DNA from 2 places in the Streptomyces chrestomyceticus JCM 4735 genome. Region 1 is predicted to be linked to the other one. Evidence: riboswitches for the same ligand, from Rfam matches in the RefSeq annotation. Region 1 holds a riboswitch; the other holds the start of a gene.

Region 1 (15,879 bases):
GGCCCCCCGCCCGAGGACCGCCGGATGTACGACATCCCCGCCCCCGAAACCGTCACCCTGGCCACCCACCACGACCTGCGCCCCCTCCAGCAGACCACCGCCACGGACCACCTCGGCCGCGACACCGTCCACTGGTCGTCACTGGCCTTCGAGAAGGAGCGGGCATGACCCAGGACGACTTCTACGCCGCCGACCCGTCCGCCCGCGCATCGTGGCGGATGGCCATCCTGATGGGCCGCAACGCGCGCACCTACAAGTTCGCCCTCGGCGACGCCCTGCTCCGCCAGGCGGCCCAGGGGCACACGGAAATCCCGCTGCGCGACCTGGCCGCCTCGTACGCGATGGCGTTCCTCGACCGCCGGGCTCCCCAGGCGCCGGGGAGCGAAGAGGCGCTCGGCGCGACGGACTTCCTGACCGTGACGGCCCAGGAGGGCGCGGAGTCCCGGCGGCTCGGCCGCCCCACCGACCGGCTGCTGGACGCCGCGGAGCAGTCGATTCCGGGGATGGTCATGCGCAAGTTCCACAACCACGGCGGCGGGGAGACACCGCACCGCTTCTACGACCTCGCCGGGCGCGGGCGGCACCGTACGGTGCGGCTCAGTCCGGCTCTCGGGCAGGTGGCGCGCTCGTACGAGCGGGACGGGCTCGGCGCGGAGCTGGACGCCCGCTGGAGCATCGTGGAGAGCAGCTTCGCGACCGGTATAGGCCGCAGCCTGATCGAGGAAGGCATCTACGTCGATCTGGAAACCCTGCACATCAAGGACCGGCACCGGCGCCGCTCGGTCACCGGTGTGGCCGAGGCCGTGGCCGGGTTCCAGCACGGGCGCTGCCACATCTGCGACGAGCCGTTGGACTCCGGCACACGGACCGCCGTGGACCACGTCTTCCCGCACGCCCTGATGCGCCGCTTCGCCAGTGTCGGCGGCTGGCGCGGCCCCGACCTGGACAGCTTGTGGAACCTCGCGGTGGCCCACGCGCAGTGCAACGGCGCGAAGAGCGACCGCATGCCGAAGCCCGCCGAACTGACCCGCCTGGCCCGCCGCAATGAAGCGATCATGCGCTCCCCGCAGCCCCTCCGCACCACCCTCCGCCGCACCCTGGGGAACGCGGTCCCCGGCCGCCGAATACCGAACTGGACCGCGTTCCTGCATGAGGTCGGGAAGGTGTGCGCCTAGGAGGCCGTCCGTCCGGGGGAGGGAAAGCTGCCCACCGGCCGGGCTGCGGGGACCCGTAGAGGGGCTCCCCGCAGCGCCCCCCCCGGCCTGAGGTGCAGAGACGCGCACCCCGTCAGCCGGCGACCCGGGCCCGAAGGGCCCTCAGCACTCGATGATGTTGACCGCCAGCCCGCCCCGGGCCGTCTCCTTGTACTTGACGCTCATGTCGGCGCCGGTGTCCTTCATGGTCTTGATGACCTTGTCGAGGGAGACGTGGTGGCGGCCGTCGCCGCGCAGGGCCATGCGGGCGGCGGTGACGGCCTTGACGGCGGCCATGCCGTTGCGCTCGATGCACGGGATCTGGACGAGGCCGCCGACCGGGTCGCAGGTCAGGCCGAGGTTGTGTTCCATGCCGATCTCGGCGGCGTTCTCGACCTGCTCGGGGGTGCCGCCGAGGACCTCGGCGAGGCCGCCGGCCGCCATCGAGCAGGCCGAGCCGACCTCGCCCTGGCAGCCGACCTCGGCGCCGGAGATGGAGGCGTTCTCCTTGAAGAGCATGCCGATGGCGGAGGCGGCGAGCAGGAAGCGGACGACGCCTTCCTCGTCGGCGCCGGGCACGAAGTTGACGTAGTAGTGCAGGACGGCGGGGATGATGCCGGCCGCGCCGTTGGTGGGGGCGGTGACGACCCGGCCGCCGGCCGCGTTCTCCTCGTTGACGGCCATGGCGTAGAGGGTGGTCCACTCCATCGCGTTGGCCTCGGGGTTGCCCTCGGCGCGCAGCGCGCGGGCGCCGTTGGCGGCGCGGCGGCGGACCTTCAGGCCGCCGGGCAGGATGCCCTCGCGGGACGTGCCGCGGGACACGCAGTCCCGCATGACCTGCCAGATCTCCAGCAGCCCGGCGCGGATCTCGTCCTCCGTGCGCCACGCCTTCTCGTTCTCCAGCATGAGGGAGGAGATGGACAGGCCGGTCTCGCGGGAGAGGCGCAGCAGCTCGTCGCCGGTGCGGAAGGGGTACTTCAGCACGGTGTCGTCGAGCTTGATGCGGTCCTCGCCGACCGCGTCCTCGTCGACGACGAAGCCGCCGCCGACGGAGTAGTAGGTCTTCTCCAGCAGGGGCGCGCCGCCCGCGTCGTAGGCGAAGAGGGTCATGCCGTTGGCGTGGTACGGCAGGGAGCGGCGGCGGTGCAGGATCAGCTCGGTCGACTCGTCGAAGTCGATCTCGTGGTCGCTGCCTATCTCGGCGCCGAGCAGCCGCAGCCGGCCGCTCTTGCGGATCCGCTCGACCTCGTCGTCGGCGGTCTCGACGTCCACGGTGCGGGGGGAGTGGCCCTCCAGGCCGAGCAGGACGGCCTTGGGGGTGCCGTGGCCGTGGCCGGTGGCGCCGAGGGAGCCGAAGAGTTCGGCCCGTACCGCCGTCGTCTGGGCGAGCAGCCCGTCCTTCTTGAGCCGCCCGACGAACATCCGGGCGGCGCGCATCGGCCCCACGGTGTGGGAGCTGGACGGGCCGATGCCGATGGAGAAGAGGTCGAAGACGGAGATGGCCACGGTGGCGGACTCCCTTGTCTGCTCGTGGTGGACGGTGGAGCACATGGAGCTGAGGGGGCGGACGAAACGGAAGGTACGTTTCTGCGCCGACTGTCGAGCCTAACCCGGACGGCGCACAGACTCTCAGACGGAGGCCATCGGACGGTTGTCCTCCGGCACAACGGCAGACGTCGCAGGGGAGTCGCTTCCGGCGTCGAGAGCGGGGTCGGTGCCGGTCAGACCGGTCTCGTGGGCGCGGACCCCGGCGCGTACGGCCCAGAAGTAGAAGGCGACGGCGGAGAGCGCGACCAGGGCGATGTCCAGGCCGCCGGGGATGACGCCGTGGCCGCCGAAGTCCGGGCTGCCGAGCGCGGACACCGCGGACATCCAGGCGAGGAAGCCGACCAGCCACCAGGCGGGCGCGAACTGCTTGCGCAGATCCGTTTCCCCGCGCCGCCGCAGCACCACCGCCGCGACCGGCGCGGCGACCAGCGTCAGCAGCGCGACCTTGCCGGTGTCCGGCCACTTCGACCAGTACAGCGCGCACGCCGCGAAGGCGAAGGTGAGCGGGCAGAGGACCTTCGCGGCGGGCAGCCGGAACGGGCGCGGCAGGTCCGGCCGGGTCTGCCGGAACACGCCGACCGCGATCGGGCCGATGAGGTACGAGATCACCATGGCGGCCGAGACCACGCTGGCCAGCGCGTTCCAGCTATGCCCGACGGTGATCAGCAGCAGGACCGAGAAGCCGAGGTTGAGCCACATCGCGGGCCGGGCGGTCCCGTACCGGGGGTGGACGGCGGCCAGCTTCTTCGGGAAGAAGCCGGTCTCGGCGAGGTTCTGGACCATGTACGCGGCGGACGCGACGTTGGCGATGTTGGAGCCGGCCGGCGAGATGAAGGCACCGAACTGGAGCATCGTGACGACCCAGTGCAGCATCAGGATCTTGGCCAGGTCGGCGAAGGGCGAGTTGAAGTTCACCCCGTGCCAGCCGCCGGCCTGCGCCAGTTGCTCCGGCGGTACGGCGCCGAGGAACGCCGTCTGCAGGGCGAGGTAGATCACCAGGCCCAGCGAGAGCGCGCCGACCAGCGCGACCGGGATGGCCCGGCCGGGGTTCTTGGCGGCGCCGCCGAGGTTGACCACGGCCTGGAAGCCGTTGAAGGCGAAGACCACACCGCAGGTGGTCACGGCGGTCAGCACGGCCGGCCAGCCGTACGGGGCGAAGCCGCCGTGCGCGGTGAAGTTCGAGGTGTGGAAGCCGGAGGCGATCAGCGCGGCCACGGCCAGCACCGGGATCGCGAACTTGACCAGCGTCAGGACGGTGTTGGCGCGGGCCAGCAACTGGACCGACCAGTAGCAGGTCAGCCACAGCGCGAAGGTCAGCAGCAGCGCGACGCCGCTCCCGGTGAGGGTGAGGTGGTTGGTGGCCGGGTCGACCAGGTCCTGGGCCCAGCCGAAGCCCCAGGAGGACATGTACTGGGTGGCGGCGATGGACTCGATGGGGATCAGCGAGGCGACCGCGATCCACACCGCCCAGCCGGTCAGGAAGCCGAGCACGGGGCCGTGCGAGAGGTGGCCGTAGCGGGCCATGCCGCCGGGGATCGGGTACGCGGCCCCGACCTCGGCGTAGGACATCGCGATCATGCCGATGAAGACGGCGCCGATGATCCAGGCGACCAGCGCCGCGGGCCCCGCGACCTGTGCGGCGGAACCGGCGCCGAAGAGCCAGCCGGAGCCGAAGATCGAACCGATGCCGATCATGGTCAGGGCGAAGAGACCGATCCCCTTGCGGTTGCCCGCGCTCATGTCCATTGCCGTACGTGTTCCGTCCTGCTGTGGTGCGAAGGACCCCGCGTCGTTGAGGGGCCGGTTCTCAGCCTATGGGGCGGAAAATCACCGTAAGGCGGACGGAAAAGCCGTACGCCCGAGGTCAACGACCCCGGGCGCACGGCCTGTTCACCCCGTGGACACCGCCGTGGCGGCACCTTTCGGGGCGTACTTCATGAAACGCGTCACACGGCCGCGGCGAGCGCGCCACAGCGGCGCGCGCCGACGGACCGCGTGGCGCCGGTCACAGCGACGGCCGCAGGGCCGTCACAGCGACGGATACAGCGGGTGCTTCCCGGCCAGGGTGGTCACCCGGGCCTTCAGCGCCTCCGCGTCGTACGACGGCTTCAGCGCCTCGGCGATGATGTCGGCGACCTCGCGGAAGTCCTCCGCCTGGAAGCCGCGGGTGGCCAGCGCCGGGGTGCCGATCCGCAGGCCCGAGGTGACCATCGGGGGGCGCGGGTCGTTCGGTACGGCGTTGCGGTTGACCGTGATGCCGACCTCGTGGAGGCGGTCCTCGGCCTGCTGGCCGTCCAGCTCGCTGTTGCGCAGGTCCACCAGGACCAGGTGCACGTCGGTGCCGCCGGACAGCACGGAGACGCCGGCCTCGGTGACGTCGGACTGCGTCAGGCGCTCGGCGAGGATGCGCGCGCCGTCCAGGGTGCGCTGCTGGCGCTCCTTGAACTCCTCGCTCGCCGCGACCTTGAAGGACACCGCCTTCGCCGCGATGACGTGCTCCAGCGGACCGCCCTGCTGGCCCGGGAAGACCGCCGAGTTGATCTTCTTGGCGAGTTCCTGGGTGGACAGGATCACACCGCCGCGCGGACCGCCGAGGGTCTTGTGCGTGGTGGTGGTCACGACGTGGGCGTGCGGCACCGGGTTGGGGTGCAGCCCGGCCGCCACCAGCCCGGCGAAGTGCGCCATGTCGACCATCAGGTACGCGCCGACCTCGTCGGCGATCCGGCGGAACGCCGCGAAGTCCAACTGGCGCGGGTACGCGGACCAGCCGGCCACGATGAGCTGCGGACGGGTCTCCTTGGCCAGGCGCTCGACCTCGCCCATGTCGACCTGACCGGACTCCTCGTCGACGTGGTAGGGCACCACGTTGTAGAGCTTGCCGGAGAAGTTGATCTTCATGCCGTGGGTCAGGTGCCCGCCGTGCGCGAGGTTCAGACCCATGATCGTGTCGCCCGGCTTGAGCAGCGCGAACATCGCGGCGGCGTTGGCCTGCGCGCCGGAGTGCGGCTGCACGTTCGCGGCCTCGGCGCCGAACAGCGCCTTGATCCGGTCGATGGCGATCCGCTCGACCACGTCGACGTGCTCGCAGCCGCCGTAGTAGCGGCGGCCCGGGTAGCCCTCGGCGTACTTGTTGGTGAGGACCGAGCCCTGGGCCTCCATGACGGCGGCCGGGGCGAAGTTCTCCGACGCGATCATTTCGAGGGTGGACTGCTGACGGTGGAGCTCGGCGTCGACGGCGGCGGCGACGTCGGGGTCGAGCTCGTGGAGGGAGCTGTTCAGAAGCGACATGACTACTTCCTGGGGTTCGCGGGGCGCACGGCCCCGCCGGGCGGCGGGGTGGGCTTGTCAGCCGGTGAAGGCGGTGTACTCGTCGGCCGAGAGCAGGTCGTCCGGCTCGCCGCTGACCTTCACCTTGAACAGCCAGCCGCCCTCGAACGGGGCGGTGTTCACCAGCGAGGGGTCGCTCACCACGTCCTCGTTGATCTCCGTGACCTCGCCGTCGACGGGGGAGTAGAGATCGCTGACGGACTTGGTCGACTCCAGCTCACCGCAGGTCTCGCCCGCCGTGACCGAGTCACCGACCGCGGGGAGCTGCACGAAGACGACGTCGCCGAGCGCGTTGGCGGCGTGCTCGGTGATGCCGATCGTCGAGACGCCCTCCTCGGCGGCCGACAGCCACTCGTGCTCCTTGCTGTAGCGCAGCTGCTGGGGGTTGTTCATGTCTTGATTCTCCTGGATACGGTGGCGTGCTCGGTGCAGGGGTCTTGACAGGTGAGACAGGGGTGCGTCCGGGACGGGGCCGGGGGCGTCACTTCTCGCGCTTGTAGAAGGGAAGCGCCACGACCTCGTACGGCTCGTGGGTGCCACGGATGTCCACCGCCACACCGGCGGTGCCGGGCGCGGCGTGCGCGGCGTCCACGTACGCCATGGCGACGGGCTTGCCGAGGGTGGGCGAGGGGGCACCGGAGGTGACCTCGCCGATGACGGCGCCGTCCGGGCCCACGACCGGGTATCCGGCGCGCGGCACCCGGCGGCCCTCGGCGATCAGCCCGACCAGCTTGCGCGGCGGGTTGGCCTCGGCCCGGTCCCGGGCCGCCTCCAGGGCGGCGCGGCCCACGAAGTCGCCGCCGTTCGTCGTCTTCTCGAACTTCACGACCCGGCCCAGGCCCGCGTCGAACGGGGTGGTGTCCGTGGTCAGCTCGTGCCCGTACAGCGGCATGCCCGCCTCCAGGCGCAGCGTGTCCCGGCAGGACAGGCCGCAGGGGACCAGGCCGGCGTCCTTGCCCGCCTCCGTCAGCGCCTCCCAGAGGGCGACCGCGTCGGCCGGGCGGACGAACAGCTCGAAGCCGTCCTCGCCGGTGTAGCCGGTACGGGCGATCAGCGCCGGGACGCCCGCGACGGTGCCGGGCAGCCCGGCGTAGTACTTCAGGCCGTCCAGGTCGGCGTCGGTCAGACCCTTGAGGATGCCGGGGGACTCCGGGCCCTGCACGGCGAGCAGCGCGTACGCGTCCCGGTCGTCGCGCACCTCGGCGTCGAAGCCGTCCGCCCGCTCGGTGAGCGCGTCCAGCACGACCTGGGCGTTGGAGGCGTTGGCGACGACCATGTACTCCGTCTCGCCGAGGCGGTAGACGATCAGGTCGTCCAGGATGCCGCCCTCGGCATCGCAGATCATGGTGTAGCGGGCGCGGCCGACGGCCACGCCGCCGATGTTGCCGACCAGCGCGAAGTCCAGCAGATCGGCGGCGCCGGAGCCGGTGACGGTGATCTCGCCCATGTGCGAGAGGTCGAACAGGCCGGCGCGGGTACGGACGGCGACGTGCTCGTCCCGCTCACTGCCGTAGCGCAGCGGCATGTCCCATCCGGCGAAGTCGGTCATGGTCGCGCCGAGGGCGCGATGCGTCGCGTCCAGCGCGGTGCGGCGGGGGGCTTCGGTCATGGTGGTGGCTCCCGGGCATGGGTGACAAGACGGTCTCCCCATCTGTCATCGGAACCTGAGAGGTTCACCGGAAGGCCGTGACCGGTCCCGGCTTGCACCTTGGGTGGAGCCACACCACGGCGGCCCGCTTTTCAGATCTGCCTCGCCCGCGCGGTATCGGGGCCTGAGAGATTCAAGGGAGGACTTGCTCCTTCGGCGCCCCGCCGTGACGGCCGGGGACTCTCCCGCGCGGATTCAAGCGGCCGGTATGGAGTTGGCTGAGCGTGGCACCCGTACCAGGACGCACACGGCGGTGTGCGGACCGGCACTTGGCGCGCACATCATCGCACGGGATCGCCGGATACAGGAGCCCTGGTCGTACCGGTGTTCGCAGGGCTGTCACGACAGTGTCCCGGGGCTGTACGGATCGTGGGATTTCCTTGAAGCGCATTACCTTTTCTTGACACTCTGCGGGTAAGGGGACGACGGACCGGGGAGGGGCGATCACGGTGCACAGGCAGGCCGCACTCGCGACAAGTCCGGGAGGCGCGCCCCCGGGCTGTGTCCCGGAACCGGTTCCGGCCGCCGTGCCGGGGCCCCGGCGGCTGCCGCTCGGGGTGGTGCGCCCCGGCCGGACGCGCACCGCGGCGCCGGACGCGCCGGCGGTGGACGTCGTCGACCTCAGGGACCGCGACACCCCGCGCGAGGCGGCCGCGCTGCACTTCGCGGCGGGCGACGTGGTGGTGGTCTCCGGCCTGCCGGGCAGCGGCAAGAGCACGCTCATGATCCGGGTGGTGCCCGCCCTCGACGCGCGCGGCGCCGCCGTGCACCGCATCGACTCGCAGGACGTACGGGAGCGCTGGGAGCGCGGCAGGCTGCGCCGGCTTCCGTACGCGCTCTACCGGCCGCTGGTCCGGGCCTCCCACTACACGGGGCTGCGGCGGGCGCTGCGCTCCGGCGGCAGCGTGGTGGTGCACGACTGCGGCACGCTCACGTGGGTACGCCGCTGGCTCGCGCGCGAGGCCCGGCGCGGGGGACGCGGACTGCACCTGCTGCTGCTGGACGTACCGCCCGAGGTCGCGCTGTCCGGGCAGCGCTCGCGCGGACGCGGAGTCTCCGGTTACGCCTTCGCCCGGCACCGGCGCGCGGTACGGCGGCTCACCGCCCGCGCCCGTGCGGCCCGGCTCCCCGCGGGCTTCACCTCGGCCGTCCTGCTGGACCGGCCGGCGGCGGGGGCGCTGCGGCAGATCGCCTTCGAGTGAAGGCTGCCGACGGGTACGTGTGAGCGCCGCCTTCGGGTGCTTCGGGTACGAGTGCGGCCCGCCTCTCAAGGGCTGGGCGTCCGTACCCCTCGCCTCCGCTCCGGCCTACCGGACACCTGACGGGCCGTACGGAACCTCCCGTACGACCCGTCACTACCGGTCCTAGTCCAGACATATCTCCCGCATCCGCGCCTCCTCCGGACGCTCGGCGCCGGGCCGATCTAGAGGCCCAGTGCCTTGAGCAGCACAGTCGGCAGTGAGAGCACCGAGTTGACCAGCGACGGGACACCCTGCTGCTGCGCCTCGGCGGGCTGCTGGCGCGGCGCGTCGGCGGGCGGCTGCGCGTCGGCGGCCGGCTGCTGGTCACCGGCCGGCTGCGGGTCGGCGGCCTGCTGGGCGCCGTCGCCCGGCCGCGGGTCGCTGATCGGCGCCTTCGGCTGGGCGGCCGGCTGGTCGTCCGCGTCGTCCGCCGGCTCCGCGGCGGGCCGGGCCGGACGGTTGGCCGCCGGAGCGGCCGCGGGCCGGTCGGCCGGCTGCTGCAGGCCGCCGAGGAGCTTGTCCAGGCCCAGGATCGTGAAGATGTCGGTGACGGACCGGGAGACCGAGCCGGTCAGGCTCGTGGAGTCGGTGTCCTCCCCGGGGGCCGGGGCCCGGCGCTCGGCCAGCTCGTCCAACTGCGTGCGCAGGTCCTGCGAGACCCTGCGCAGCCGGACGGAGTCGGCCGTCACCGTACGGTCGGAGTCCTCGTTCAGTTGGTCCGCCAGCCGCTGCGCGTCCTGGAGGACCGTGTCCAGACGGGTGCGGGCGGACCGCACCTGCACGGAGTGGCCGCGGCTGTCGGCCGACTTCTCGGCCAGTTCGGCCGAGGCGTCCGCCAGCCGGCCGATGTCGTCGACGATGATGCTGTGGTTGCGGACCGGCGGCTTGGGGTCTTCCGACGCGGCTGCCGCGGAACCCACGGCGCCGAGGGCGAGGGCGCCGGCGGTGGCGGCGCTGACGAGGGTGGCGGCGGTCCGGTGCGTTGCCATCAGGAGACGTGCCTTTCTGTAGGAACGGAACGGCAGGGCAAGATCACCCTGGAGCCACCTTGAGAGGGGTGTGTACGGTCCGCAACCGCTCGCGCGCGTTCGGTGGTCCCCCGGACGCACCAGGGCCCCGGCCGCCTGCTGGCGTTAGGGTCGTCGACCAGGTAAAGCGCGGTACGGAGCGGGTGGGTGGACATGGACTTTCCGGAGCAGGGCATTCCGCGGCTGGAGTGGCCCGCCAACGAACTGGAGGAGGTGCTCGCCGCCTCGGTGGGGCACCCCGGGGCGGGCGCCCGCATCGTCGAGGTGCTCGGCCGCAGCCGGATATGGGTGCCGCTGCCCAAGGGCGGCGGCCCGGAGAGCGCCGGGATGGGCCGGGCGGGCCTGGACCTGCCCACCGTCGAGATCGGCTCGGCCGCGTATGTCCCCGTCTTCAGCTCCGAGCAGGAGTTCCAGCGGGTGGCCGGGCCGCAGATGTCCTTCGCCGTCGCGCCGGCCGCCGAGTTCGCCCGCGGCCTGCCCCCGCTGCTCGGCATCGCCGTCAACCCGGAGGGCACGGTCGGGGTGCCGCTGCCGCCGGACGCGGTCGCCGAGCTGTGCCGCACCGGCCGCCCGGACCAGCCCGGCGCGCCGAGCGGCGCCCGGGTCCGGCTGTTCGAGCCGGACTGGCAGGAGGAGCCGGTGGACTTCCTGGCCGCGGCCGGGCTGGAGTTCTCGTCGGCCGGGTTCGTGGTCACCGCGCGCCGCGCGCTGGCCAGCGTCGAGGGGGAGGCGCCCGCGCTGTTCGTCGGCGTCCAGGTGGATGCCATGGCCGTCGCACCGCACGACCCGGCCGTACGGGACGCGGTGACCGCCGCCCTCGGGCGGGCGCTCGGCGGGACCCCGCTGACCTGGCCCGTCCAACTGGTCATGCTGGACCTCGCGCAGGGCGACCCGGTCGCCGACTGGATGCTGGAGCGGGTCCGGCCCTTCTACTCCCGCGACGTCGTCTAGCCGCTCAGGCCCCACACCCCCCACGCCCCGCGCCCCGGCACGCCCGGGGTGCTCCTTCCCGTGACCGCAAGCCGTGTGTGCTGATCCGGCCGGGGTCCGGACGCAGGCTCTAAGCTGTTGTTGCAACCGGCAGGCGTACCCCACGTGCCTGCCGACAGGAAGGGACGGACCACGTGAGCGCGGGTGCGCATCAGGGAGCGGCTGCCGGGCAGGTCGAGCAGATGCTGCAGCAGGTCTCGCCCGGCCGGTACGACGCCTACGAGGCGTTGCTGCAAGCGCTCGCCGCCGGTCAGGTCTGGATGCTGCTCTGGCACGGCCAGGCCGGCTCGCCCGATGCGCAGTACGGCAACATGGAGGTCGACGGGCTCGGCTACGCGCCGTGCGTGACTTCCGCCCCCGAACTCGCCGCCAGCGGCTGGAACCGCGCCCACGAGGTCGTCTACGGACGGGACATCGCGGCCACCCTCTTCCCCGACCGCTGGGGCCTGTGGCTCAACCCGCACGCCCCCGGCGGCGGCGTCGGCATCCCGTGGCTGGACCTGCGGCGCATCGCGGGCGGCCTGGACCGGCTGCCGGCCGGCCCGCTGCGGATCTCCGAACCGGCCATCGAGATTCCCCAGTTCTACGCCCTCCTGGGGCAGAACGCGCACCGCACGCCCGCGGTGCGCTCCCTGCGCCGGGCCTGGGTGCAGCCCGCCCTCGGCGCCCCGTACCTGGCCATCGGCCTGGACCTGTATGACACGGGTCAACCGGCCGTGGACTCCGTACGGTTGATGATCCAGCAGTCCATCGGCGCGGTGCCGGAGGGACTGCCCGTCTCGACGGTCGCGATGAACGACGAGTACGACCCGGTCGGCATGTGGATGCGGGCCAACGCGCGCCCGTTCTTCGACCGCGACGCCTACGCGGCGGGCCCGGTACCCGCGCCTGCCCCGGCCCCCGCGCCGTCGTACGGGTACGGCTACCCGCGCCCGTACTGAGCTTGCCGGCCGGGGCCTGGCCGCGGCCCGGGGCAGCGGGCTCGCGGCGTGCGGATCGCGCGCCTATGAGGGCAAATCGAACGGCCACATTCCCCCAGCAGGGGGTTACCCACGGGGCGTGAGCGGGAACCGTGCCGCGCCCCGCCTCACGTCACGCCCTGCCTCACGTGACGTTCCGCCTTACGGTCGCGCCCCGCCCCTCGTCGCCCCGCCGTTACCCGCCCGGCGCCGCCCCTCCACACCGCACCGCCCCGCGACTGACGCCGCCCCCACCGCCCTACAGGCCGAATTGGGCGCTGTCGCCGAGAAGTTGAGCCCTGTTCGGGCCCGTGCGAACCGCTCAGTCGGGGCGGGTGTCCGCATAACGGAGGGCCGTGGGCTACATCACAGTTACGCATCCATTCCCGGCCAGGGCTGGTGAGTGATCGCAACTCGGATGAAGACTCCCGCAGCAGAGGGTTTCGGCCCTGTGTACGAGATGCACCGTTCGTCGTCGCGTGACGTTCCGCGACTTCTGCTCCGCCCGCAACATCCGCAAGACCTGCAACACCTGTACTCGCAACACCTGTACCCGCATTGCCAGCCGTACAAGCATCAGTTGCTCCAGTCTGTTCCAGAGCTCTCCCCGTTGCACCAGCAGCACCACTCGCACCAGGACATTTCCCGCACCAGGGCACCACTCGCACCAGAAGCACCATTCGCACCAGTGATGTGAACCAGGCCGCCGACCGCGGCGCGCAAGGGCCGGCGGCGCCGGCCGAGAGGGGTCAAAGGCACCGTGACCGCACCGATCGAGACCACCGGGGCGGCTGCCGAAGCGCAGCCGGAAGCGGTGCTGGAAGGCGTCGAGAGCAAGAAGATCGAGGGGCGCTCGCTCGGCCAGATCGCCTGGCTGCGCTTCCGGCGCGACAAGGTCGCGGTAGCGGGTGCCATCGTTGTCATCCTGCTCATCGTGATCGCGGCGCTGTCCCGGCCGATCCAGTCCTGGCTGGGCCTGGACCCGAACAGCCCGAACCAGGACCTCATCGACCCCAACACCACGCTGCCCAAGGGCGACTTCGGCGGCATGAGCCTGGACCATCCGCTCGGCGTGGACCCGAAGTTCGGCCGCGACCTGCTCGCCCGGGTGCTGGAGGGCTCCTGGGTCTCGCTGATCGTGGCGTTCGGCGCGACGCTGCTGTCGGTGGCCATCGGCACCGTGCTCGGTGTGGTGGCCGGCTTCTACCGGGGCCGGGTGGACGCGCTGATCAGCCGGCTGATGGACGTCTTCCTGGCGTTCCCGCTGCTGCTCTTCGCCATCGCCATCTCGGCCTCGCTCCAGGGCGGCGCCTTCGGGCTCGAAGGGCTGCCGCTGCACATCTCGGTGCTGATCTTCGTGATCGGTTTCTTCAACTGGCCGTACATGGGCCGGATCGTGCGGGCCCAGACGCTCTCGCTGCGGGAGCGGGAGTTCGTGGACGCCGCGCGCGGCATGGGTGCCCGCGGCCCGTTCATCCTCTTCAGGGAGCTGCTGCCCAACCTGGTGGGCCCGATCATCGTCTACTCGACGCTGCTGATCCCCTCCAACATCCTCTTCGAGGCCGCGCTGAGCTTCCTGGGCGTCGGTATCCAGCCGCCCCAGGCGTCCTGGGGCGGGATGCTCAACCAGGCGGTCAAGTTCTACGAGGTGGACCCGCAGTACATGCTCGTCCCCGGCCTCGCGATCTTCGTCACCGTGCTGGCGTTCAACCTCCTGGGCGACGGCCTCAGGGACGCGCTGGACCCGCGCAGCAGCCGCTGACCCCGCCCGGGCGCCGTACGTCCGGCAGCACCCACCCAAGTTTCCGACCAACGAAGGGGAAACCGACCATTATGCGAAGGTCAGTCCCGGTCGCAACGATCGCGGCCCTCACCAGTGCGGGCCTGTTGCTGTCCGGCTGCAGCGGCAAGAGTTCGAGCAGCGGCTCGGCCGAGGCGAACGCCGCCACCAAGGGCATCGTCAACGCCTCGGACGAGAAGGGCGGCACGCTCACGTACGCGATGAGCGACGCCCCGAGTCCTACGACCCGGGCAACACGTACTACGCCTACGTCTGGAACTTCAGCCGGCTGTACGCCCGCCCGCTCACCACCTTCAAGCCGGGGCCGGGCCCCAAGGGCAACGAGCTGGTGCCGGACCTCGCCGAGTCGATGGGCAAGTCCAGCGACGGCAACAAGACCTGGACGTACAAGATCCGCAAGGGTCTGAAGTACGACGACGGCAAGCCGATCACCTCGAAGGACGTCAAGTACGCGGTGGAGCGCAGCAACTTCGCGCGTGACGTCCTCTCGCTGGGCCCGAACTACTTCCAGACGTACCTCAAGGACAACGAGGGCGGTTACAAGGGCCCGTACAAGGACAAGAGCCCGGAGGGGCTGAAGTCCATCGAGACCCCGGACGACCAGACCATCGTCTTCCGCCTCAAGCAGCCCTTCGCGGAGTTCGACTACCTGGTCAGCGCCCCGCAGACGGCTCCGGTGCCGCAGGCCAGGGACAAGGGCGCGGACTACACCAAGAACATCGCCTCCTCGGGCAGCTACAAGTTCGACACCTACGAGGAGGGCAAGAAGGTCGTCCTCGTCCGCAACCCGAACTGGGACGCCAAGACCGACCCGCTGCGCAAGCAACTGCCGGACAAGATCGTGCTGAACATGAAGGTCGCCCAGTCGACGATCGACAAGGACCTGAAGGCCGGCAACACCCACATCGACATGGCCGGCCGCGGGGTGGACGCCCAGACCCAGGCCCAGCTCCTGACGAGCACCAAGGAGAAGGCCAACACCGACAACGCGCTCGGCCAGCGCCTGTCGTACGTGGCGATCAACCCCAAGGTCGCGCCGTTCGACAAGGTCGAGTGCCGCCGGGCCGTGCAGTACGCGGTCGACAAGAAGGCCGTGCAGACCGCGCAGGGCGGGCCGATCCGCGGTGACGTCGCCACCACCGTGCTGCCCACCGACCTCGCCGGGTACCAGAAGTTCGACCAGTACCCGCAGAAGTACAACGGTGAGAACCTCGACCTGACCGAGGCCAAGAAGCAGTGGCAGGCGTGCGGCGCCGGCAACGTGAGCACCACCATCAGCGCCCGCAGCGACCGCCAGGACGAGGTGGACGCGGCGACCTCGGTGGTCGGTTCGCTGAAGAAGATCGGCATCGACGCCAAGATCCAGACGTACCCGAGCGGCAAGTACTTCTCGGACTACGCGGGCGTGCCGGAGTTCACCAAGAAGAACAACATCGGTCTGATGATGATGCAGTGGGGCTCGGACTACCCGACGGGCTTCGGCTACCTGAACCAGATCGTCAACGGCAAGGCGATCCAGAAGTCCGGCAACTCCAACCTCTCCGAGCTGGACGACCCGGCCATCAACAAGCTGCTCGACGAGGCCATCGCGACCAGCGACAAGGGACAGCGCGAGAAGGACTACGCGGAGATCGACAAGAAGACGATGGAGCAAGCGGTCATCGTCCCGCTGACCTACTTCAAGATCCTGCTGTACCGCTCGCCGAAGGCCACCAACCTGGTGTCCACCTCCGCCTACAGCGGTGAGTACGACTACCTCAACGTCGGCGTCAAGAAGTAGCAGCCCCGGAAGGCAGGTGAAGGCATTGGTGTCCGCGGGCCGGCCGGTCCGGTCCGCGGCGCCGACGCCGCAGTCCCGTGTTCGCGTACATCATCCGCAGGTTGATCAGCGCTGTGATTCTGCTGCTGATCGTCAGCGCGGTCACCTTCGGCATCTTCTTCGTGCTGCCGAAACTGGCCGGACAGACCGCTGACCAGTTGGCCGCGCAGTACATCGGAAAGGCCCCATCGGCCGCGGACCTCGCCGCGGTGAAGGCGAATCTCGGCTTCGACAAGCCGGTCTTCGTACAGTACTGGGACTTCCTGAAGGGCATTTTCGTCGGGGTGGACTACAAGTTCGGCCCGGACGCCGCCACATGCAACGT
Region 2 (15,879 bases), 5.2 Mb from region 1:
CGCCCGCGCTAGGCGGCGGGAGGGGGCAGCACAGTCAAACGCATGATCGGCACCTTAGGAGGCGCATCGGTCGGCCGACAAGTCCCGGCCGTCTTCGAGGCCGTGAGTGCCCGCCCTCGGGGGGGGTCAGCCGTGTCGGTCACGCGATGCGGCATTGCCCGATGCGGCGCTGCCTGATGCGGACTCGCAGGACGCGGACTTGTCAGATGCGGTCCCGTCCGATGCGGTCCCACTCATCGGGGGTCCGCCCGCTCGTACAGGCGCCGCGTCTCCCCCGCCCCCACCCCCGCTCCCCTCGTCCGCCCGCCCCGACCTCGGAGTCGCCGACTGCGCGACGAACGCCCCGGCCAGGACCACCAGTCCCCCCACGACCTGCGGCGCGGTGAGGTGCTCGCCGAGCAGCACCCACGCCAGTACGGTCGCGATCACCGCCTCCAGACACGCCACCACCCCCGCCACCTGCGGGGACAGCCGACGCACCGACAGGACACCGGTGACGTACGCCAGCACGGTGGCGACCAGCACGACCCACACCAGCAGCACTCCGGCGGGCACCCGGGTCCCATCCAGGTAGGCGCTGCCACCGAGCACCGGCCAGTCCATCTCCCAGGGGCGCGCGACCACGGTCAGCACGGCCGCGCCGATCAGCAGCCCGTACGCGATCACGCCCAGCGGGTCCGCCGCGTCCGCACCGTCGCTCCCGTGGTCGGCGAGGACGAAGTATCCGACCTGGCAGCAGGCGGCGCCGAGAGCCAGCGCGAGTCCGACCGGGTCGAGACGGAGACCGGACCACACCTCCACCACACATGCCAGCCCGCCGACCGCCAGGACGACACCGACCGCCGCGGCCCGCGTGACCGGCTTCCGCTGGACGAACCACACCCAGCCGAGCACCAGCGCGGGCGCGAGGTATTCGATGAGCAGCGCGACCCCCACGGGGATGCGCGAGAGCGCCGCGAAGTAGCACGCCTGGACGCCGGCGACGGCGAGCAGACCGAAGCCCGCGAGGAGGGCGGGGCGCCGCAGCGGCAGCCGCCGGTGGCGCCAGGCGACAGGCAGCATGACGAGGGCGGCGCCCGCGGCCCGCAGCCAGGTGACGTGCAGGGGTTCGAGGCCGGCTGTGATCAGGGGTTTGGCGGCCACACCCGAACCGCCGAAGGCGAACGCGGAGATCAGCGCCAGGGTGAGCCCGACGCTCCGGCTCCGGCCGGTCGGACCGCCGTTCGCCGGACGGTCCGCGCCCCGGGACTCCCTCGGGCCGCCCGGAGCCCGCGAAGTCTGCGAGCTCTGCGAGGCTCGCGAAACCCTCAAGCCCCGCGAAACCCCCGTCTGCCCCGGCTCCCCCGGGCTCCCACCGGCCCCCAGGCCCGCTGCACTCCCCGTAGACGCGCGCATCGGCACAGCATGGCAGGAGCCGTCAGCAGCGTCACCCCCATTGTGCCTGTCAGTCCTGGCCGGAGCGGTCCCCGTCCAGCCGGGCCGCCAGTTGTTCCGTGTCGACCGCGGCCCGGCGCAGCACCTCGACCGCGCGCGACTCGGGGTCGTCCACGAGGGCCGCGAGCAGGTCGAGGCAGGCGGCATGGGTCGCGTACCGGGCGTGCGCGCGGTCGAGTGCGCCGTCCAGGGCGGCGGCCGCGGCGGGCGACCAGCCCGGTACGACCTCTTCGGTCACCATCGGGACCGCGCCGGAATCCTCGACGGTGCCGTGCCACTGGAGGCCGTACCCGATGCTGCGCTGGACGAGATAGCCGAGCAGCCGGGCGACCTGCGCCCCACCGTCGAACGCCGCCCGCACCGACGGGTCCGACTCCAGAAGTCCGTGCAGCAGGTGGGCCGTGTCCACCTGCCGGTCACCGTCCCGCGTGGCACGCCTGCGGGCAGTGGAGACCACCGAAGCGAGTTCCACGGTGAGCCGCGTTTCGAGGTCCTCGCGGGGCGAGCCCCCTCCGCTGTTGTACGCAGTACGGTTTTGCACAGTCCCCACCCCACCAGCAGCCGACGCCCGGAACATCCCCGGCGGGAAGCATTTGCGCATCCGCCCGTGGTTGGGCACGTCTTGCCGGAATCTCATCCTTGCGAAGGAGAGACGACGCGCCGCCCCCGAGACCGAGTGGGACACATACCACCACCTCAAACCTCCGGAGCGAGCACCGGCCCGTCCGGACGCGAGAGGGCCGTGACCCGGTTTCCCGGTCACGGCCCTGCCGAACTCACCCGTCATCGTCGCGCCTCAACTCCGCGCGTGCGACGGCGAACGGCTCACTCGTCCTCGGCGAGGATCAGGTACAGCTCCTTGCGGGCCTTGTTGACCACCGAGATGGCCTTCTCCCGCTGCTCCGGCGTACCGGTGGCCCACACCTGCCGGAACGCCTCGACGAGGCCGCCACCCGCCTTGCGGATCTCGTTCATGGCCTCCCAGTCGACGCCTCGGCCGGCTTCCTCCCAGGGCGCGTCGGCGACGCTCTCCGCCTCCGTACGTCCGGCCTCGGTCAGCGAGAAGAGCTTCTTGCCGCCCTCGCTCGCACTGCTGATCAGCCCCTCGTCCTCCAGGAGCTGGAGGGTGGGGTACACCGAGCCGGGGCTCGGCTTCCAGGCTCCGCCACTGCGCTCGGCGATCTCCTGGATCATCTCGTAACCGTGCATCGGCCGGTCCTTCAGCAGGGCCAGGATCGAGGCGCGTACGTCGCCCCGCCGCGCCCGGCCACGCGGCCCGCCGCGGCCCCGGCCGCCGAACGGCGGCCCACCGAAAGGCGGCCCGAACGGCCCGAACGCGGCGCGCCGCTCCTCGAACCGCCCTTCGTAATCTCCGCGGCCGCCGCGGCGGCCGTGTCCGTGGTGCTCGTGTCCGTGGGAACGCATAAGGCGCTCCTTCCTTCTCGTGGTGGCATCTTTGATCACTCGCGACATCACTTTGATCGTTCGCGATGCTTCAACGATATATCGGAACTGTTCGGATGGCAACGCCCGAGGGCAGCGAGTCTCCGACCTGTGTCGATGAATCCGCACCGCGCGATGGCGCGTCTGAGCGGATCTGGGCGCTGACATCCGGGCGCTTGAGCCGATCATTAGGCTCTCGTTCATGACCAGCGCCCTCGGATTCACCTGCTCCTGCTGCGGCCAGTTCCACGCAGAGCTGCCGACGCACTACGCGGCCGCGGCCCCCTACTACTGGGACCCGAGCTTCGCCGACGCCGACGGCAGCCTGCTCTCCGCCGACCAGTGCGTCATCAAGGCTGAGCACTACTTCGTCAAGGGGCTGGTCGAGATACCGGTCATCGGCAGCGACGACGTGTTCTCGTGGGCCGTCTGGACGTCCCTGAGCAGGGACAACTTCGCCCGCTCAGCGGACCTGCGGGACGCCCCCGGACGCGAGGCCGAGGGTCCGTACTTCGGGTGGCTGGCCACTGAGCTTTCCCCGTACTCGCCCAGCACCGTCAACCTGAAGACCCACGTTCACACGCGTCCCGTCGGTCAGCGCCCCTTCATCGAGCTGGAGCCCACCGACCATCCCCTCGCCGTTGAACAGCGCAACGGCATCACACTGGACCGCGTGCGCGACATCGCGGAGGCTGTTCTCCACCCCACCGGCGAGAGCGCCTGAGCCGGACCGTCCCAGAAACAAAGCCGGACCTCAGGCCGGCATCAGCCCTCCCGTGACGCGCGCGCCCTGCTGTCCTTGCGCAGCATCCGATGAGCCAGGAGGAACAGGAGAGGGAAATAGACCGCGCCGATGCCTGTCCACGTCAGGGTCGAGGTGCTCGGCTCTTCCTCTGTCAGGGTCAGCGCGAACAGAGTCGTTTCGAGCAGGAAGCCGACGGCGGAGAGCAGGCGCACCGGCCGGAGTACCCGCACCGTCCGCTCGGGAAGGGGGTATTGCGTACGCCACTGCGTCCGTCTCCGCGTCCGCATCCGTACGACCTCCCGGATTGCCGCAGTTGCCGCGGTTATCGCAGTTGTCGCAGCACCGTGACCGGCCCCGGGCACCCCCGATTTCCAGCAGGCCCCAGGAAACGCCACCCCGCTGGCGCCCCCACGGTTCAGCCCTTCGCCCCCAAGTACCCCACGAGAGCGCTACGGCTGCGCTGAAGGTCGCCGATGCGTTCGTCGGTGTCCGCGAGTACCCGGTTCAGGATGGCCCGAACGTCCGCGCACATCTCGATCTCCGGCTGCTCGCCCCGGGCGCACGGCAGCACGGCGCGGATCACCTCGGTGGTCAGCCCCGCGTCCAGGAGGGCGCGGACCTGGCGCACGGTGACCACTGTGTCGTCGTCGTAGCAGCGGTACCCGTTCGTGCCGCGCTCGGCGTTCAGCAGGCCCTGCGCCTCGTAGTACCGCAGCAGCCGTGTACTGACTCCGGTCCGCCGGGACAACTCCCCGATCAGCATGTGCCCCGCCCCACTGCCCGCCCCATTCGCGATTGACCTTCTCACCGGTGTGAAGCCTTAACGTCCCTCACGGGGCCGGTATTCCGCGCCCGCTGTCCATGATCCGGACGACGGGCCGCTGCCGCCAACCCCTGTTCCCGTACGAGCGCTTCCCCCGCACGAGCTGGAGTGATGTCATGACCTCTTTCATTGTCCAACGTGACGGCCGGGCGGCGACGGCCGGGGACCTGGCGCCACTCGCCTTCGCGGGCTACGCCCACTTCACCGCCATGCAGGTGCGCGGGGCCGGGTCCGGGGCCTCGACCTCCACCTGGAGCGGCTGCGGGTCGCCTCGGAGAAGATGTTCGGCCGGGCGGTGGCCGAGAACCGGATACGGGGCTACCTGAGGACGGCGCTGGAGGCGGGGCCGGCCGACCTTTCGCTGACGGCCACCGTGTACTCGCCGGCGGGCGAATTCACCGTGGCGGGGGCCGAGGTGGAGCCCGAGGTGCTGGTCCGTACGGGCCCGGCCGCTTCCGGGCCGCAAGGGCCGTTGTCGCTCGCGACGGTCGAGCACGAGAGGACCCTCCCGGCCGTGAAGCACGTGGGCGAGGTGGGCAAGACGTACTTCCTCCGGGAGGCCGTGCGGCAGGGTTTCGACGACGCCGCCTTCGTCGACCGCTGCGGCCGACTCAGCGAGGCGACCATCTGGAACCTCGCCTTCTGGGACGGCACTTCCGTGGTGTGGCCCGAGGCCGAGATGCTGGGCGGCACCACGATGGGCATCGTCCGGCGGCAGTTGGACGGCCTCGGCGTCCCCCAGCGCGTCCAGGAGGTCACGCTCGCCGACCTGCCCACGCTGGCCGGCGGGGTGGTCATGAACTCCTGGACGCCGGGCGTGGCCGTACACCGGATCGGCCCGGCGCCCTTGCCGGACGCACCCGACTTCCTGGCGCTGCTGCACCGCGCGTACGAGGCCGAGCCGCTCGTCGCGCCCTGAGCCGGAGAGGGCGCGGGGGAACGGGGACTGGGCCGGCGGGGACGGAGGTATCTTTCGACTGGCTCCTCTCGCTTCCTCCTGCGAGGTGGCCACTTCTTTCGCCATGGACCCGACATGGACCGCAGCGGCGCGAAAATCAGTCCACCCACCTACGATTGGCCTTGGTCGTGCGCGAGGTGGACTTCTAAGCTCCAGGCCATGAGGATTCGTATCGTTGACGCCTTCACCGACCGCCCCTTCGGCGGCAACCCCGCCGGTGTCGTCCTGCTCGACGCAGGCGGCTTTCCCGACGACACCTGGCTCCAGCGGGTCGCCGCCGAGGTCAACCTCTCCGAGACCGCCTTCGCCCACCCGCTGCCCGCGGGTGGCGACGCCGACTGGGCGCTGCGCTGGCTCACCCCGGCCGCCGAGGTGAACATGTGCGGCCACGCCACCCTGGCCACCGCGCACGTCCTGCACACCACCGGGACCGCCACCGGCACGGTCCGCTTCACCACCCGCAGCGGCGTGCTGACCACGACGGCCGACGACAGCGGCGCGATCACCATGGACTTCCCGACGGCCCCGTTGACGGCGGTCGAGGCGCCGCCGTCCGTCACCGCGTCGCTGGGCGTGGAGATCCTCGGTGCGTACGACACCGGCGAGAACCTCGGCGACCTCCTCGTCGAACTGGCCGACGAGAAGGCCGTACGGGCCCTGGACCCGGACCTGCGGACCCTCGCCTCGCCCGGCGGCCGCGGGGTGATCGCCACCGCGGCGGCCGACACCTCCGACAGCGGTTACGACTTCGTCAGCCGCTGCTTCTTCCCGGCCGTGGGCATCGACGAGGACCCGGTGACGGGCAGCGCGCACACCGCGCTGGCGCCGTTCTGGTCGGCCAGGCTGGGCCGCGACGAACTCACCGGCCTCCAGGGCCCCGCCCGCCGCACCGGTCTCGTACGGACCGCGCTGCGTGACGACCGTACGCTGCTCACCGGCTCGGCCGTCACCGTCATCGACGGCGAACTGCTCACCGCGCCCTGAGGCGGGTCAGGGGCGGGTTCGCCCGGCCGCTGCACGGGCCCGACCGGCCGCGGCCCAGGGCGAGCCCGGCCCCCGCCCCGCCCTCACCGCCACTTCCGCCCGGCCCCACCCGTCACACCGTAGGCAGCCACCCCACCTTCCCCGCCAACAGCGCGTACCCGAGGAACGCCACGATGTCGATCAGCGCGTGCGCGGCGACCAGCGGGCCGACGCGCCCCCAGCGCCGGTACAGCAGGACGAAGATCACGCCCATCACCATGTTCCCGACGAACCCGCCGATGCCCTGGTAGAGGTGGTACGAGCCACGCAGCACCGCACTCGCCGCCAGCGCGGCCACCGGGGTCCACCGCAGTTGCCCCAGCCGCCGCAGCAGATAGCCGACGACGATGACCTCCTCGACAACGGCGTTCTGCACCGCCGAGGCGATCAGCACCGGGAACTTCCACCAGACGTCGGGCAGCCCCTCCGGCACCACCGTCAGGTTGAAGCCGGCCGCCCGCGCGCCGAGGTAGAGCAACAGACCGCTGCCGCCGATGACCGCCGCCACGCCGACGCCGCGGCTCATGTCGAATCCGGGCCGACGTCCGTCGAAACCCACCGCCCGGAGGCCGCCGACCCGCTCCCGGATCAGCAGATGCGCCACCAGCGCGACGGGGACGAGCGCGGTGGCGATGCCGAACAACTGCCAGGCGAGGTCGAGCCAGGGGCGGCCCGGCGCGTGCGAGGAGTTCAGCATCGCGGCCTGGTCCTTGAGGCCGCCGGGTTTGGTCAGCGACCCGATGAAGCTGATGAGCGCGGAGACGCCGCTGGCGCCGAGCGAGAGCGCCAGGACCAGCACCGTCTCGCCGCGCAGGATCGGTAGCGGGAGCCCGCCGGCCGGGCCCCCTTCCGGGCCGCCGTCCACGCCGTCGTCCCGCCCGCCGCCCGGGCCCCGCCGCTTCCGGCCAGGGGATTCCGCACCGGTCACGGGACTCGCGTCCGACTGCACAACTGCCTCCAGTTCCGTACCGGGTAAGGCGTCACGACGAAAACGTCACGGCCAGGACGTCATAGCTTGCCCGACGCCGCCCCCGCAGGGCCGTCCGGCCCGCCTGAAGCACGTCGACGGCGGCTCGGCGTGTCCACGGAACGCGCACGGCGCCGAGCCCGCCGGAAGGCGATCGGCCGTCGCGGACCGCGGCACCGTCCCGGACCAGCCCGACGCCATGATGACCGTCGCTGGTTACCGCCCCGACGACGTCGAGGCAGAACGCCCCCGTTCCTTCAGCCCTGCCCCCGCACCCCCGCCACCGGAGCGGCGGTCCACTCGACGGGCCAGGCGTGGACCGGCTCCCCCGAGTGCATCAGTTCGCTGTAGCGCTGGGTCATCGCCGCCAGCGCCGCGCCCCGGTCCAGCCCGCGGCCGAGCGCGTGGTGGTACGCGGCGGCCTGCCAGGACGCTCCGTTGACGCGGCGGCGGCAGCGCGCCTCGATCACGCCGAGGTAGTGGTCGCGGTCGACCGGTTCGACGCCCCAGGCGTCCAGGCCGGCCGCGGCCATGGGCAGCAGTTCCTGGCGTACCAGGCGTACGGCGGCGACCTCGCCGAGGCCGCCGGAGCGGCCGCGGGGCCACTTCAGTACGGCGTCGATGCCGCGGCGGCATGCGGTATCGAAGTTCTCGGCGGCCGCGGCGAACGGCATACGGGCCCACACCGGCCGCGGTTCCTCGGCCAGCGTCCGCACCAGCCCGTAGTAGAAGGCCGTATTGGCGATGACGTCGGTGACGGTGGGGCCCGCGGGCAGGACCCGGTTCTCGACCCTGAGGTGCGGGACGCCGTCCGCGACGCCGTACACCGGGCGGTTCCAGCGGTAGACGGTGCCGTTGTGCAGCACCAGTTCCGCCAGGCTCGGGATGCCGCCGTCGTCCAGGACGGCGAGGGGGTCCTCGTCCGCGTGGATGGGCAGCAGGGGCGGGAAGAACCGCAGGTTCTCTTCGAACAGGTCGTACGGGGCGTCGATCCAGCGTTCCCCGAACCAGGTGCGCGGACGTACGCCCTGGGCCCGCAGCTCAGGCGGACGGACGTCGGTGGCCTGCTGGAAGACCGGCGGGCGCGATTCGCGCCACAGTTCGCGGCCGAAGACGAACGGTGAGTTGGCGCCGACCGCGATCTGGACGGCGGCGATGGCCTGGGCCGCGTTCCAGACGGCGGGGAAACGGTTCGGGGTGACCTGGAGGTGCAGTTGCACCGAGGTGCACGCGGCCTCGGGGGCGATGGAGGCCGAGGAGGAGACCAGCCGCTCGACGCCCTCCAGGTCGATCTGGAAGTCCTCGCCCCGCGCGGCCCGCATCTGGTCGTTGAGCAGGACGTAACGGTCGATCTCCGAGAGGTTGGAGGCGACCAGGTCCTCGGCGGCCAGGGTCGGCAGAATGCCGATCATCACGATACGGGCGGCCACTTCGGCGGCCTTGCGGTCGGCATAGGCCAGACCGGTGCGCAGTTCTTCGGCGAGCTGGTCGAGGACGCGCCCGGAGAGCCGGTGCGGAAGGATATTGACTTCCAGGTTGCACTGGGCCAGTTCGGTCTGGAAATCGCGGCTCGCGATGCGCTCCAGAACCTGTGAGTTCATCATGCGTGGCATACCGTCGGGACCGGCGAGATTCAATTCGATCTCCAGCCCCATCAGGTTCTTGGGGCGGTCGAACCGCTTCTCGTTCAGGAGCCTCTGCAATCCCGTCAGACACTCGTGCAGCTTTCTTCGATAGTGTTGCCGGTCGGTGAGACCGGTGCCGCCCGCCGCAACCTTCTCCCCCATCGGAGCGTCCCTCCTCGTGTCGACGGCCCGGCCCGGCAGGCCGTCCGGGGCCTGCCGGCAACGCCCGGTCGGCCGGGCTCCCCGGCGGGCCCGACGATCGCGCTACGGTCGATGATGCCCGGCAATCCGATCGATAACGCCTCGGACGTGCGCCGGAACCGGTAGGCTCCGGGAGACGGACGGGCTGGCACATTCCGAGGGCATACCGTCGGGACCGGAGGCCGTCTCATGGTGTCGTGGGAAATGCAGTCGAGATCCGCTAAATGACCGTCCGGATCCGGCCTACCGTGTTCACGACGGAATACCAGGCCGTGGCGCCGGGCACCGCACAAAGGCACCGAAAAGGCCGTCCGGAGGGGTCTGGATTCCGCCTTGTCGGCAATCCGCGGAACGGCTAGCCGAAACACCTGGTGAACACACGTCGTATAAACTTCGCTGACGAGGCAGAGAGTTGGCGCCCAGCGTTGCGGTGTTCCACCGGGGCTGCGGCACAGCGGCTGACCCCCGCCGGGCCGGCATCCCCGGTCGGCCAAGTACTGGCGCTCTGACCCCGCACGCTGACGACGTCGTCCGCACCATGCCCAGCACCACCGTGTCTCCCAAGTGAGAGGCGACCCACCATGCCGCTGCATGTCCCCCCTGCCCCCGCGCCTGCCCTCCGCAGCGTCCTCGCCGCCCTCGGTTCCCCCACCGCCGTGCGCGAGGCCCGCACCCCCGCCCTCCGTGCCCACCAGGGCCCGCTGAGTGCCGAACTCCCCCTTCCCGTATACGTGTTGGACGATGTCAGCCACCCCGCCGGGCCGCCCCGTACCCGGCTCACCGGCTGGCGGTTCCTGATCCGCAGCGGCGAGCGGTCGGTGGCGACCGCGGAAGCCATGCTCACGGCCGACGGCTGGACCTTCTCGCATTTCTGCGAGGGCCCCTACGTCACGTCGACCGAACGGGCACTGCGTCAGGCGGAGTCCGTACCGACCCCGTACCAGCCGCGGCTGCTGTCCGTGCCGGAGCTGTACATGCTCACTTTGTGGCTGCACCACGACGTCTCGGCGGACGGCTCCGAGGGGGTGCCCGCCCCGGGTGACGTCCTCGTCCCGCTGGCGCCGGCCCCGCCGGGCATCGCCGCCCACCGGCCGCACCGGGTGGCGGACCTGCTGCCCCGGCTGACCCTGCGCCTCGCGCCGGTGCCCCTGCTGGGGTCGCCGGCCTGAGACCCGGCAGGGGGTCCTCCACGGCGACCGGCCGACGTCGTACGACGCAACCGCGCACCGGAGCACACCGCCTCACAGGAACGCGCCCCGCGCCCTTCCCGGACGCGGGGCGCTCCGCTGCGCTCACCCGCGCGGAGTACGCGGCCGCCCGGCTCCCAACGCCCCGTACCGGGGACGCACTTGAAATGAACCGACCGCACGGGTGATGCGTCATTATCTAGTGAGTGCCGCTGCAGCCAAATCCCTGCGGAATCCGGCCCGTGGGGCAACACTGGTATCGACCTACTGAAACGGGGGAGCGGCCATGAGCATCTCGTCGAGCCGCAGGACGAATCAGACCACATCGCAGCGAAAGACATCATCCATGTGCCAGCACCAACCGCCGTGCCCGACCGCAGACTCCGCCGACCGGGAGGCCGCCCATCTCGTGGCGCACCACCCGGAGCAGGGCTGGAGCCTGCTGTGCAACGGTGTCCTCCTGTTCGAGGACACCGGTGAACTGCTGCCGGACGGCCAGGTCATCGCGCCGCACCGGGTTCTGGGCACGCCGCACGTGGCCACCGCCGCCTGATCACCTCAGCGCACGGAACCACGCGGAACCGCACAGCACGGCACGGCACCGACCGACCGCCGGCTGACAAGAGAGCACAACGGACAACAGGGCCCCCGGCGTCGACGCCGAGGGCCCTTCGCATGCCGCGCGACCGCGAGCGGTGCGCGCCGACGGCGGATCAGCCGTCGTACTCCTCCATGGGCGGGCAGGAGCACACAAGGTTGCGGTCACCGAACGCACCGTCGATCCGGCGCACCGGCGGCCAGTACTTCTCCGCCGCCTCGCCGCCGGCCGGGAAGACCGCCTCCTCGCGGGTGTACGGGTGCGTCCACTCGCCGCCGAGCGCCGCCGCGGTGTGCGGGGCGTTGCGCAGCGGGTTGTCGTCCTTGTCCCACTCCCCCGAACCGACCTTGTCGATCTCCGCGCGGATCGCGATCATCGCGTCGCAGAAACGGTCCAGTTCGTCCAGGTTCTCGCTCTCGGTCGGCTCGATCATCAGCGTGCCGGCCACCGGGAAGGACATCGTCGGCGCGTGGAAGCCGTAGTCGATCAGCCGCTTGGCGACGTCGTCGATGCTCACCCCGGTCGCCTTGGTCAGCGGCCGGACGTCGATGATGCACTCGTGCGCGACCAGGCCGCCGGGGCCGGTGTAGAGCACGGGGTAGTGCGGCTCCAGGCGCTTGGCGATGTAGTTGGCGCCGAGCACCGCGACCTGGGTGGCACGCGTGAGGCCCGCGCCGCCCATCAGCCGGACGTACGCCCAGGAGATGGGCAGGATGCCCGCGGAGCCCCACGGCGCCGCGGAGATGGGGCCCACGCCCGTCTCCGGGCCCGCGGTGGGCTGCAGCGGGTGGTTGGGCAGGTACGGCGCCAGGTGGGCGCGCACGCCGACCGGGCCGACGCCGGGACCGCCGCCGCCGTGCGGGATGCAGAAGGTCTTGTGCAGGTTCAGGTGCGAGACGTCGCCGCCGAACTTGCCGGGCTCGGCGAGGCCGACCAGCGCGTTGAGGTTGGCGCCGTCCACGTACACCTGGCCGCCCGCGTCGTGCACGGCCGCGCAGATCTGCGTGATGTGCTCCTCGAACACGCCGTGCGTGGACGGGTAGGTCACCATCAGCACCGCGAGCTGGTCCCGGTACTGCTCGATCTTGGCGTGCAGGTCGTCGGCGTCCACCTCGCCGTCCTCGCCGGTCTTGACGACGACGACCTTCATGCCGGCCATCACGGCACTGGCGGCGTTGGTGCCGTGCGCCGAGGAGGGGATCAGGCAGACGGTGCGCTGCTCGTCGCCGTTGGCGCGGTGGTACGCCCGTACGGCCAGCAGACCGGCCAGTTCACCCTGCGAACCGGCGTTCGGCTGGATGGAGACCTTGTCGTAGCCGGTGACCGTGGCCAGCCGCTCCTCCAGCTCCGCGATGAGCGTGAGGTAGCCCTGTGCCTGCTCGACCGGCGCGAACGGGTGCAACTGCCCGAACTCGGGCCAGGTGACCGGCTCCATCTCGGTCGTCGCGTTCAGCTTCATGGTGCACGAGCCGAGCGGGATCATGCCGCGGTCCAGCGCGTAGTCCTTGTCCGCCAGGCGGCGCAGGTAGCGCAGCATCGCGGTCTCGGAGCGGTGCTGGTGGAAGACCGGGTGCGTCAGGTAGGCGTCGCCGCGCAGCAGCCCCTCGGGCAGCGCGTCGACCACGGTCGCGTCGAGCTGCTCGATGTCGGCCCGGACACCGAAGGCGCCCCACACCGCGTGCACCTGCGCGCGTCCGGTGGTCTCGTCGCAGGCGACGCCCACCAGGTCGGCGTCGACCAGCCGCAGGTTGACGCCGGCCTCGCGGGCCGCGGCGACGACCTCGGCGGCCCGGCCCGGCACCCGTACGGTCAGCGTGTCGAAGTAGTCGCCGTGCACGACCTCCACCCCGCCGGCCCGCAGGCCCGCCGCGAGTATGGACGCGTAGCGGTGGGTACGGCGCGCGATGGCCGCGAGGCCGTCCGGGCCGTGGTAGACGGCGTACATGCCCGCCATCACCGCGAGCAGCACCTGCGCGGTGCAGATGTTGCTGGTGGCCTTCTCCCGGCGGATGTGCTGCTCACGCGTCTGGAGGGCGAGCCGGTACGCCTTGTTGCCGTCGGCGTCCACCGACACACCCACCAGCCGGCCGGGCAGGCTGCGGGCGAACTTCTCCCGTACGGCCATAAATCCGGCGTGCGGGCCGCCGAAGCCCATCGGGACGCCGAAACGCTGCGTGGTGCCGACGGCGATGTCGGCGCCCAGCTCGCCCGGCGAGGTCAGCAGCGTCAGCGCCAGCAGGTCGGCGGCGACCGTCACGATCGCGCCCAGCTCGTGCGCCTGCTCGATGACGGCCCGCGGGTCCCGTACGGCGCCGGAGGCACCGGGGTACTGGAGCAGCACGCCGAAGACGCCGCGCTCCGCCACCTCCGCCGGGATGCCCTCGGACAGGTCGGCCACCACGACCTCGACGCCGGTCGGCTCGGCGCGCGTCTCGATCACGGCGACGGTCTGCGGCAGGCAGTCGGCGTCGACCAGGAAGACACCCTGCTTGACCTTGCCCACGCGCCGCGAGAGGGCCATCGCCTCGGCCGCGGCCGTGCCCTCGTCCAGCAGCGAGGCACCGGAGGTCGGCAGTCCGGTCAGGTCGGCGACCATGGTCTGGAAATTGAGCAGCGCTTCGAGCCGGCCCTGGGAGATCTCCGGCTGGTACGGGGTGTAGGCCGTGTACCAGGCGGGGTTCTCCATCACGTTGCGCAGGATCACCGGCGGGGTGAACGTGCCGTGGTAACCGAGCCCGATCATCGGGGCGAGCACCTGGTTGCGGTCCGCGAGCGCCCGCAGCTCGGCGAGGACCTCGGCCTCCGTACGGCCCTGGGGCAGGCCCAGCGCCTCCGCGCTCTTGATCACGTCCGGTACGGCGGCCGCGGTCAGTTCGTCCAGCGATCCGAACCCGACCTGCGCCAGCATCTTGGCCTGGTCCTCCGGGCCGGGGCCGATGTGCCGCTGCTCGAACGGGGTGCCTCGTTCCAGCTCGGTCAGGGAGCTGCGGGTGGTGGTCATCTGCGGGGGCCTCCTGGTCGTTTCGACCTGCGCGGGGCACCACGGCGCTGGTGCCCGGACGGCCTCCCCCTCTGTCATCTCAACCTGAGAGCTTCACCGGTCCCGCACGCGGTACCGGCTTTCACCGTCGGTGAGGAAGGGTTCCGGCGCTGTGCCCGCCCGTGGCCCGCCCTGCTTTCCAGAGTGACCTCGTCCATGCGGTACGTGAGCCTGAGAGATTCCGGGGAGGAGTTGCTCCTTCGGCGCCTCCGCCAAGATCGACGAAGGACTCTCCCGCATGGGGTCGACAGCCGCTCGCCAGCCTACCAGCGCGCCGAACGGACGTTCCTTCGAGTGGCCGGGGCATGAATTGTGCCGTTTGGTAGTTGTCACAAGGCAGTTGCGACCACTTGGAGGGACCGTGCAGACCGATATCGATCCCCGCAGCTTGATCGGCCGCAAGGCGTTCGACAAGAACGGAACCAAGATCGGCACCGTCGACGAGGTGTACCTGGACGACGCGACCGGCGAACCGGAATGGGCGGCCGTACGCACCGGGATCTTCAGCCGGGACGCGTTCGTGCCCCTGGAGCCCAGCGATCTGGTCGACGAGGCGCTGCACGTCCCCTACGACCGCAAGCTGATCAGGGACGCGCCGGACTTCGGAGTGGGCCGCCACCTCTCGCCGGAGCAGGAACTACAGCTCTATCACCACTACCGTCTGGACATCCCGGCCTCCGATCCCGTGCCCGGCTCGGACGCCGCGCCGGCCGACACGGAGTTCGGGCGGGTGGCCGGCGCGGAGGACTGAACACCGGGCGGAGGAGCTTCGGGGCCGACGGGCTCCTCCGTCGTGCCGTCGCCGGGATCGCCGGTCTCCTCCGTCATGCCGTCGCCGGGCCCGTCGGGCTCCTTCAGCGCGCCTCCGGGCCCGCTGTCCTTTCCGGACCCGCCGGGTTCGTCGGCCTCCGTGGCCCCGCCGGCCTCCCCCGATCCGCCAGGCCCCTCCGTCTCCCCGGCCCGTGCTCACCACCGCCGGAGCCACCCGCCCCGCCGGGCAGACCGCCGGGCAGACCGCCCGGCAGCCCGTCGCGCCACCCGTCCGGCGGACCGCCCACCAGCGGCAGCGGCTCGCCGGGCCGCAGCGCGGGGTCCTCGACCGGGAACGTGCGCACCCGCCCGGGCCCGGACCACGGCTGCTCGAACCGTACGGTCACCCGGCCCACGCCGCTGCCCTGGACCCAGCCCGCCCGTGCTCGTCATGGATCACGTCGAGCCCAGGGAGCCAGCGCCGGGGCCGCTCGGGCTCGTCGGCGGCCAGCCGCGCGGCCTCGTCGGCCGCCCGGCGCGCCCGCTCGGCCTCCTCCTCGGCCGCCTTCTCCGTCGCCACCTGCGCGAACAGGTCCTCCTGCGTGAAATCCGCGAGGCCGGTCACCCCCACGCCCAGCAGCCGCACGCCGCCCGTCGTGTCGACCAGGTCCAGCAGCCGGGCCGCGGCCTCCCGCACCACGCCCTGGTCGTCCGTGGGCCCACGCAGCGTCTCCGACCTGGTCAGCGTGGAGAAGTCGTAGTTACGCACCTTGATCACGACGGTCCGGCCGGACCGTCCGGCCGCCCGCAGCCGTTGCACGCACCGGTCCGCCAGCCGCATCACCTCGGCCCGCACCCGCGTCCGGTCCGTCAGGTCCACGTCGAAGGTGTCCTCGACCGATATCGACTTCGCGTCCCGCTCGGCCACCACGGGCCGGTCGTCGCGGCCCAGCGCCATCGCGTACAGCCCCGCGCCGTGCGCCCTGCCCAGCAGGCGTACGAGCTCCGCCTCGCCCGCCTCCGCCGTCTCGGCGACCGTGTGGATGCCCGCCCGGCGCAACGTCTCCGCCGTGGCCGGGCCGACG

What was found. A riboswitch is a leader RNA that binds a small molecule or an ion and turns the genes downstream of it on or off. The one in region 1 is predicted to bind glycine.
Region 2: linked by a shared signal. The riboswitch ahead of gcvP (aminomethyl-transferring glycine dehydrogenase) and the one ahead of gcvT (glycine cleavage system aminomethyltransferase GcvT) in region 1 are both predicted to bind glycine.

What each region holds. Positions count from the first base shown of each region.
Region 1 is NZ_BHZC01000001.1:2,953,713-2,969,591, reverse strand. Features, by position in the region: gene EJG53_RS12195 (class I SAM-dependent methyltransferase) at 1-168, shown strand, start outside; gene EJG53_RS12190 (HNH endonuclease) at 165-1,175, shown strand; gene EJG53_RS12185 (L-serine ammonia-lyase) at 1,317-2,699, opposite strand; gene EJG53_RS12180 (APC family permease) at 2,823-4,487, opposite strand; gene glyA (serine hydroxymethyltransferase) at 4,770-6,029, opposite strand; gene gcvH (glycine cleavage system protein GcvH) at 6,087-6,461, opposite strand; gene gcvT (glycine cleavage system aminomethyltransferase GcvT) at 6,550-7,677, opposite strand; glycine riboswitch at 7,710-7,818, opposite strand; glycine riboswitch at 7,819-7,914, opposite strand; gene EJG53_RS12160 (AAA family ATPase) at 8,166-8,918, shown strand; gene EJG53_RS12155 (hypothetical protein) at 9,140-9,946, opposite strand; gene EJG53_RS12150 (enhanced serine sensitivity protein SseB) at 10,139-10,936, shown strand; gene EJG53_RS12145 (enhanced serine sensitivity protein SseB C-terminal domain-containing protein) at 11,110-11,916, shown strand; gene EJG53_RS12140 (ABC transporter permease) at 12,695-13,696, shown strand; partial or broken gene EJG53_RS12135 (ABC transporter substrate-binding protein) at 13,768-15,515, shown strand; gene EJG53_RS12130 (ABC transporter permease) at 15,593-15,879, shown strand, end outside.
Region 2 is NZ_BHZC01000001.1:8,180,728-8,196,606, reverse strand. Features, by position in the region: gene EJG53_RS35875 (EamA family transporter) at 127-1,176, opposite strand; gene EJG53_RS35870 (Clp protease N-terminal domain-containing protein) at 1,445-1,975, opposite strand; gene EJG53_RS35865 (PadR family transcriptional regulator) at 2,260-2,859, opposite strand; gene EJG53_RS35860 (DUF2199 domain-containing protein) at 3,080-3,601, shown strand; gene EJG53_RS35855 (hypothetical protein) at 3,643-3,834, opposite strand; gene EJG53_RS35850 (MerR family transcriptional regulator) at 4,038-4,385, opposite strand; partial or broken gene EJG53_RS35845 (aminotransferase class IV family protein) at 4,562-5,364, shown strand; gene EJG53_RS35840 (PhzF family phenazine biosynthesis protein) at 5,563-6,387, shown strand; gene EJG53_RS35835 (CPBP family intramembrane glutamic endopeptidase) at 6,500-7,291, opposite strand; gene EJG53_RS35830 (glutamate-cysteine ligase family protein) at 7,651-9,180, opposite strand; gene EJG53_RS35825 (hypothetical protein) at 9,801-10,388, shown strand; gene EJG53_RS35820 (DUF5999 family protein) at 10,753-10,959, shown strand; gene gcvP (aminomethyl-transferring glycine dehydrogenase) at 11,120-14,005, opposite strand; glycine riboswitch at 14,194-14,291, opposite strand; gene EJG53_RS35810 (PRC-barrel domain-containing protein) at 14,406-14,795, shown strand; partial or broken gene EJG53_RS35805 (DNA polymerase IV) at 14,899-15,879, opposite strand, start outside.